2 regions of the Endobacterium panacihumi genome follow, and region 1 is predicted to be linked to the other one. Evidence: predicted binding sites of a transcription regulator. Region 1 holds the regulator's gene; the other holds the start of a gene.
What was found. Region 1 encodes PhoB, which activates phosphate uptake and scavenging genes when phosphate is short. Its sites were predicted from a motif close to TGTCATNNANCTGTCAT; they were not measured.

Region 2: ACRQ1B_RS11660 (alkaline phosphatase) is a predicted target of PhoB. The motif match lies at 1,840-1,856, and genes of this name have one in related genera.

Annotation. Positions count from the first base shown of each region.
Region 1 covers NZ_JBOZRA010000001.1:1,981,190-1,985,390, forward strand. Annotated here, with positions in the region: gene ACRQ1B_RS09875 (aspartate aminotransferase family protein) at 1-677, opposite strand, end outside; gene ACRQ1B_RS09880 (hypothetical protein) at 713-964, shown strand; gene ACRQ1B_RS09885 (GcrA family cell cycle regulator) at 1,096-1,641, shown strand; gene ACRQ1B_RS09890 (PACE efflux transporter) at 1,860-2,300, shown strand; gene phoB (phosphate regulon transcriptional regulator PhoB) at 2,362-3,045, opposite strand; gene phoU (phosphate signaling complex protein PhoU) at 3,070-3,783, opposite strand; gene pstB (phosphate ABC transporter ATP-binding protein PstB) at 3,836-4,201, opposite strand, start outside.
Region 2 covers NZ_JBOZRA010000001.1:2,336,857-2,341,057, forward strand. Annotated here, with positions in the region: gene ACRQ1B_RS11660 (alkaline phosphatase) at 27-1,781, opposite strand; gene ACRQ1B_RS11665 (ribonuclease D) at 2,220-2,843, shown strand; gene ACRQ1B_RS11670 (hypothetical protein) at 2,930-3,973, shown strand.

The DNA of each region.
Region 1 (4,201 bases):
TTGCCGGTACGGCCGACGCCGGTCTGAACCTCGTCGAGGATCAGGAGCAGGCCCTTCTCATCACAGATGCGGCGCAGTTCGCGCATGAATTCCTTCGGCACGGGGCGCACGCCGCCCTCGCCCTGGATCGGCTCGATCAGCAGGGCGCCGGTGTTTTCGGTGATGGCGGCATTGAGGGCTTCGAGATCACCAAACGGGACCTGATCGAACCCTTGCGCCTTGGGGCCAAAACCTTCCATGTACTTTTCCTGGCCACCGGCAGCGATCGTTGCGATCGTGCGGCCATGGAAGGCACCTTCGAAGGTGATGATATGGAATTTTTCCGGGTTGCCCTTGGAGAAGTGATAACGGCGCGCCGTCTTGATCGCGCATTCCAGCGCTTCCGCACCCGAATTGGTGAAGAACACCTTGTCGGCGAACGTCGCTTCCGTCAGCCGGCGGGCTAGCCGCTCCTGCTCCGGGATTTCGTAAAGGTTGGAGAGGTGCCAGACCTTCTCAGCCTGCGACTTCAAAGCCTCGACCAGATGCGGGTTGGAATGGCCGCAGGAGGTGACTGCGACGCCGGCGCCAAAATCGAGATATCGCTCGCCGCGTTCCGTCACAAGCCAAACGCCTTCGCCGCGCTCGAAGCGCAGCGGAGCCCTAGCAAACGTGTCGAAAAGCGCGGCTTCAGCCATGGCGACATTCACTCCTTGAAACTGGTGAAAACCAGATGGCGACCCATGTCGCCGAAATTAAAAATGCCGCCTGGACAGGCGGCGCGGGCACTATCGGCATTTCGCTGTGTGCTGTCAACAAAACAGCTTTCAATGCCTTGAAAAGAGCTTTATTGCGCGCGACCGTTACTCGCCTTCAAGCTGTGACATATATGACTCGCTTGACCAGCAAGTTGGGGAAAACACGGAAATCGATTCGCAGTGATTCGCCCGACTCTTGCCACGGAGTCAGCCCCACACTAGGTTAATCGTCAATTACTAGGCTGCATGCGGCGGACTTAGTCACCAAAAGTATAGATGTAGTATTTTCTGGCGGATTCATTCGCCGGAACGGTGACCGATTCAAGCCACGTTCAGCACCTCACGGCGGAGAGATAGCATGAACTGGACTGACGAGCGCGTCGAGCGCCTGACGAAATTATGGGCCGAAGGCCTGAGCGCCAGCCAGATCGCGGCGCAACTTGGAGGCGTAAGCCGTAACGCGGTGATTGGCAAAGTCCATCGCCTGAACCTGCCCGGCCGCGCGAAAGCCGGCGGCAGCACGAGCACCGCACCGCGTCCGGCCAAGCGCGTGGCGTCTTCGGCGCCGCGTCCGCAGAGCAATTTTGCGGCCCGTCCTCAGACCCGTACCGTTCAGCGCCCGGTCGGCGCCACCATGGTGCGCGAAGAGATGGACATGGACGAGACGCAGGAAGTCGCTGTCTACAAGCCGGCCGGCAACATCGTCGTTCCGATCAACCGCAAGCTGGCGCTGACGGAACTGACCGAGCGTACCTGCAAGTGGCCGATGGGCGACCCCCTCAAGGACGATTTCCACTTCTGCGGCGCAGAATCCCCGGACAATTCGCCTTACTGCAAATACCACGGCCGCATGGCCTACCAGCCGGTCAACGAGCGCCGCAACAAGGCTGCTGCCCGCGCCTGATCAGGCCGCGACACACACGAGGACGAGATTGAAAAGCGGGCTTCTGGCCCGCTTTTTTTCATGCCTTCAGATGCGGCATTTGCCTAAGTGCATAGCAGCCTTGCCACCTGAAGGCTTGCCTATGGCAGCTCGAAAACCTATTTAGAGTTCGCGAGGACGACCTCCCCCGTATTGGGCATAAAACACCGGGACGGCCCGGCAAACCCAAGGGGTTGACCATGCGCACAGTGCGCGACCGTATTCGCCATGCCATCAGCTTTGAAGTCATCGGGCTTGCGCTTTTCACGCCGCTCGCATCCTTCGTGTTCCATCTTCCGGTCGAACATGTCGGCGTCGTGGGCATCGTTTCCGCCACCGTCGCAACGGCATGGAACTACGTCTACAATCTCGGCTTCGACCACCTGATGCAGAAGTTTCGCGGCAGCACGCTGAAGACGATGCCGCTGCGTATTGCCCATACGGTGCTGTTCGAGCTTGGTCTGCTGATCGTGCTCCTGCCCTTCATCGCCTGGTATCTGGGCGTCACGCTCTGGCAGGCACTGGTGATGGATATCTCGTTTGCGACCTTCTACCTGGTCTACGCCTTCGTCTTCAACATGGCCTATGACCGGATCTTTCCCCTGCCGGAATGGCGCGAGGCGCAAGCACCTGCAGAATGACAAAAGGCCCGGATGCGATGACACATCCGGGCCTTTTCAATTTCAACACAGATGAAGCGGATCAGGCTTCCATCGAATAACCCGCGCCACGAACGGTGCGGATGACATCCTGCATGTTGGAAAAATTCAGAGCCTTGCGCAGACGGCCGACATGCACGTCGACGGTACGCTCATCCACATAGATATCATGGCCCCAGACGCCATCCAGCAGTTGCGAGCGCGAGAAAACGCGACCCGGTGATACCATCAGGAATTCCAGAAGGCGGAACTCGGTCGGGCCGAGACGCACTTCGCGGGTCTTGCGGTGAACGCGATGGGTCTCACGATCCAGTTCGATGTCACCGCATTTCAGCACGCTGGAGAGAACTTCCGGCTTGGCGCGGCGCAACATCGCCTTGACTCGGGCCATCAGTTCCGGCGTGGAAAACGGCTTGACGACATAATCGTCCGCGCCGGTCGCCAGACCGCGAACACGTTCGCTTTCCTCGCCGCGCGCCGTCAGCATGATGATCGGCAGACGCTCGGTCTCCGGTCGCATGCGCAGCCGCCGGCACAGTTCGATGCCGGACACGCCCGGCAGCATCCAGTCGAGGATGAGAAGGTCAGGAACGCGTTCCTGAAGTCGGATTTCGGCCTCGTCACCGCGCAAAACGGTTTCGACCTCATATCCTTCGGCTTCGAGATTGTAGCGAAGAAGCACGCTCAGTGCTTCTTCGTCTTCAACGACCGCGATCTTGGGTAGCATGTCTTATCTGCTCCGTTTCGCCCGTCAGTCGACGAGCGCACCAACCGTGTTTGCCGTATCGTCCTTGGGACGCTCGCCTTCGAGCTGGGCACCGGTCTTGATGTAATAGATGGTCTCGGCGATGTTGGTGGCGTGGTCGCCGATACGCTCGATGTTCTTGGCGCAGAACAGAAGATGCGTGCACGAGGTGATGTTGCGCGGATCTTCCATCATGTAGGTCAGCAGTTCGCGGAACAGCGACGTGTACATCGCGTCGATTTCCTCGTCGCGCTGGCGGATGATTTCCGCCTTTTCAGCCGAGCGGCTGGCAAACACGTCGAGAACGTCCTTGAGCTGCACCAGCGCCAGTTCGGAGAGATGCTCCAGGCCACGGGCCAGTTTGCGCGGCACGCCTGTGCCCTGCACGGCGATAACGCGCTTGGCGGTGTTCTTGCCAAGGTCACCGACGCGCTCGAGGTCGGCGGCGATGCGCAGCGTGCCGATGATTTCGCGAAGGTCGGCGGCAACCGGCTGGCGCTTGGCGATGGTGACAATCGCCTTGTCCTGGATTTCGCGCTCGGCGTGATCGAGGATGACGTCATCCGAAATGATCTTCTGGGCCAGCGCCGTATCCGAATTGACGAGCGCGCGAACCGCGTCGCCGCACATCTGCTCGGCGAGGCCGCCCATTTCGGAAATGCGGCGGTTCAAATATTTCAGTTCTTCGTCGTAGGCCGAAAGAATATGGGTCGAAACCATTTTTCTGATCCTTGATGTCTGCAGTCAGGGCGATGCGGGCAAAGAGCCCGGATCAGCCGAAACGGCCCATGATGTAATCCTGCGTGCGCTGGTCATCGGGATTGGTGAACATCTTGTCGGTGTCGTTTTCCTCGACCAGCTGGCCGAGGTGGAACATGGCCGTGCGCTGCGACACGCGGGCCGCCTGCTGCATGGAGTGCGTGACGATGACGATCGTGTAATTGGCGCGCAGCTCGTGGATGAGTTCCTCGACCTTTGCGGTTGCGATCGGGTCAAGCGCCGAACAGGGCTCGTCCATCAGGATGACTTCCGGCGAAACGGCAACCGCGCGGGCAATGCACAGACGCTGCTGCTGACCACCGGACAAGCCCGTGCCGCCTTCATGCAGGCGATCCTTGACTTCCGTCCACAGGCCAGC
Region 2 (4,201 bases), 360 kb from region 1:
CAGCGTGCCCTCACGATATTCAGGTCTTAGTTGGTCTGCTTTGCGCCGAGAGCAAAGGCTTCAGCCAAGCCCTTGTAGACGTCGCTCTGTTCCATGTAGCCACGGAAACCTTCGGCACCCGGGCCTTCGGCCTGCAGAACGATGTCGTCGACAGCGTGCACGCCGCTGTCAGCGCTCTTCGGGATGATGCCCTGTACGAAGACGGCACCGGGCACGTCCTTGTACTGTTCGTTGGCAACATATTCCTTCTTTTCGTTCTGGATCGACGGTGCGAACGGACCATCGAGCTTCGGACGGAAGGTTTCGTAATGGTCCGGGCCGTTATTGGCGTTCAGGAACAGGCGGCGGGAAACGTCGACCTTATCCGGGAAACCATCGCCGTTCTTGTCTTCGTAGTTCGGGAAGCCGGCTTCGGCATAGGTGCCGACCTTTTCGCGCATCTCGGTGCCCGGCTTTTCGTCATCGACGGTGCCAATGATGGAAACGCCATGGGTGTGGTCGCCGGTGACGACGATCAGCGTGTCGGGGTTCTTGGCGGCGAATTCGCGGGCAACACCGATCGCCTGGTCGAATTCGATCGTGTCGACAACGGCGCGGTCCCAATCGAGCGGGTGGGACATCTTGTCGACATTGGCGGCTTCAACCATCAGGAAGAAACCTTCCGGGTTCTTCGACAGCGTGTCGAGAGCAACCTTGGTCATTTCGACGAGGCCCGGCTGTTCCGGGAATTTGCCGACCGTGCCCTTCTTCAGGAATTCGCGGTCGAGCGTGGTGTCGAGGTTGCCCGTGTGGAACAGGCCGAGGATCTTGCCGTCATTGGCGCCGGATGCCGTTTCCAGCTCGCCCTTGCTGGTTGCCAGCTTGTAACCGGCGTCCTGGAACAGTTTTACGAAATCCTTGTCGTCCTTGCGCTTCGAGCCGGCAGTCGACTGCGGCAGGAAGTAAGCGGAACCACCACCGAGAACGACTTCCGGCTTCAGATCGAACAGCATGCCGTTGATATCGGCCTTGTCACCGCGCTTGCGGGTGTGGGCAACGACGGCAGCAGGCGTTGCGTCCTGCAGTTCGGCCGTCGAAACGATACCGATCGACTTCTTGGTCTGGCGACGCAGCGCTTCGGCGATGTTTTCGACCTTCGGGTCATCCAGCGAAGCAGGCGTACGGTCAGCGTAAACGCCGATGGCGTTCACGGCGGTCTTGTGACCGGTCATGTAGGCCGACATGGTGTTGGCGCTATCGGTGGCAACGGCGTCGGTGGCGGAGGTGCCGATGAAGGCGACCGGCGGTACCTCATCCATGTTGAGGCGGCCATTGGCCTTACCCTCGCTCATGCCCTTGGACATGATGCGGGCAGCGGTGCGATGCGCAACCGAAAGACCGTCGGCGATCAGGAAGATGACGTTCTTGGCCTTGGCCTGCGACGGCGTGCCGTAGACATTCCAGGTGACGCTCTTGGTTTCCGAACCGGCCGAAACCTCGACCTTGTAGTCACCGGCATTGGCGATGGTGATGTCGCGCAGAATGACAGCAGAACCAAGAACCTTGTCCTTGTTCTTTTCTTCAGCGACGAATTCGACTTCCTTGCCGAGGGCGGCCTTGTAGTCCTGGCCGTTGACGGTGATCTTCACGTCTTCCGGCTTTACGACGGCATCGAACTCGACTTTGAAATCGAATGGCGAACCCGAAAGGATCGTGGCGCGATCGAGCGGGAAAACTTCGGCAGCCTGGGCGGCGCCGGCAAGAACGGTCGTAGCGACCAGAGCGGCAAGAATTTTGCGCATGGTGGAACCTCGCTGAGGAGTTGTGAAAGTGAAGGCGAGGTGGGTATATCGGCGGCAGATGACACTTACGTGACGTATGGCCGCAACGGATACCGATCAGAAAAATATCTGGAATAGCGCCCTTTAGAAACAAGGGGCTGAAAATGAAAAAGCCTGCCGCGGGAGGAGGTGCGGCAGGCTTTAAACTTGACCGACAACTGGGAGGAGGAGGATGTTGTCGATCCGTATCGGGCGACGCTGGGAGGAGGAGTGCGTCGCTTCGATGATTTGCTTATAGCCATGCATTAGTAGAAAGGGAAATCAATTTGTTGCAACGCAGCAATGCGTTTTGTGCAACCCTTCCCGAAATCCTGACTCCAAACGAGGCAAACCATTTAAAGATGGCAGGACTGTTCGCGTTTGCGGTATAGCGAGGAGAGTTTCGAAAGAGGATGTTCCATGGCCCAGATCCGTTACCACGAAGGCGACATTTCAGCCGCCGACGCCGTCCGCTACACCGGCGCGGTTGCGATCGATACGGAAACACTGGGACTGGTGCCGCGCCGTGACCGCCTCTGTGTCGTACAGCTTTCCCCCGGCGACGGCACGGCCGACGTGATCCGCATTGCCGCCGGCCAGAAAGAGGCGCCCAATCTGGTGGCGCTGCTGGCCGACCCGACACATGAAAAGATCTTTCATTACGGCCGATTCGACATTGCCGTGCTGTTTCACACGTTTGGGGTAACGACGGCGCCGGTCTTCTGCACCAAGATCGCCTCGCGACTGACGCGCACCTATACGGACCGGCACGGACTGAAGGACAATCTGCGCGAACTTCTGGAGGTCGACATTTCCAAGGCGCAGCAGCAGACGGACTGGGCCGCCGACGTGCTTTCGCAGGCGCAACTGGAATATGCCGCATCGGACGTGCTGCATCTGCACGCGCTGCGTGACAAGCAGGTGAACCGCCTCATCCGCGATAAGCGCATGGAACTGGCCGAAGCATGTTTCGCTTTCCTGCCGACACGCTCGAAGCTCGACCTTCTGGGCTGGGATGAAACCGATATCTTTGCCCATAGCTGACGCTGTTTCTTGCCATGGTTATTTAAGGGAGCGTTAAGCCTGCGCGCTTAGCCTTCCGGCAACCGTAGCGACGCGAGCGCAGGACAATGCTACTCCCGACACAGATCGCGGCCAGCACCGCCATCACCGACAGCATGCAGACGATACTCGACTCGATCGAGGAGCGGCGTCAGCAGGAGCAGGAAAAGAAAACGGGTCGCAAAGATGATCCGCTCCTGAAGGCACGCATCAGCGCCAGTTCTGAAGCCAAGCATGCGCAAGGCCGTATTGCCGAGGCGCTTTTCGGCATGAACAAGATCGATATCAACGAGTTGAAGATACAGCTGATGGATAAGCTCGGCGAAAAGCTGGGTATCAGCCGCGAGGACGGCACATCGAACTACGCCTATGGTCGCGCGATTGAAGATGCACTGAAATCCATCGGCACCGCGGGCATGGGCGACCTGGGCAAAGAACTGGGTCTGGACGAACTCGACATTTCCCTCACCGAACTCGTCAACGCCATCAAGTCGCCATGGGGCGAAGAAAACGAGCGGCTGGAAAAGGCGCTTGAGCGCCAGCACGGTGACGGCAGGACCACCGCCGACCAACGAGCAAAAATACTTCAACGTCTTGACGATGCCTCCGACCCGAAGACGCTGGAGGAACTGAAACTGGGGCCACAATACAGCGACCCCAGCCGCGTGGTGGATGAAGAAACCCGCGCCGAAGAACTTGAGGACATAAAGGCCAGGGAAGCCGCCGAGAAGCTCGATGACGTCAAGGATGTTCAGGACATCATGAAGAAGCGCCTTCGCGAAGACAGCGAGAGGAGCGACGGCGAACGAAATCCTGACAATATGGAAAGCAGCGATGACCTTCTGTTGCTGAGCCTGACGGCCGAAACGGAGATCGGCGAGCAGGCGGAGGACATATCGGTCAATGAGCGGGAAACATCGGAAGAGGCTGGAACCATCACCGACATTGCGACCAATGTTTCAGATGCTACCCATGAGGAAGATGTCGAGACGCTGGAAAAACTGACGATAGGCAAGGACGATACGGCTTCGGATGCACAAACGCTTTCGGCGCGGATGCTGGTGGACGATATCGGCCTCTATGACATCCTGAAACGCAGACATACGATGTAGTGTGCATTTCAGATGACCGGCGCATTAGCAAAACGTTAGGAATGTTTCGGGCATATTAAGCAGCATTATTCGGCATGAAAGACGCCATGAGGCGCCGCGGCCGCATCTGTTCAAGATCGCGGAAATTTTGACCGACGTCGCCGGCCTGTCCCATCAACTTGAGGATTGTCCTCCTTGACGTGAGCCGGCCATGCTGCCCCCTGTTCCTGCCACATCCGTCGCACTTCA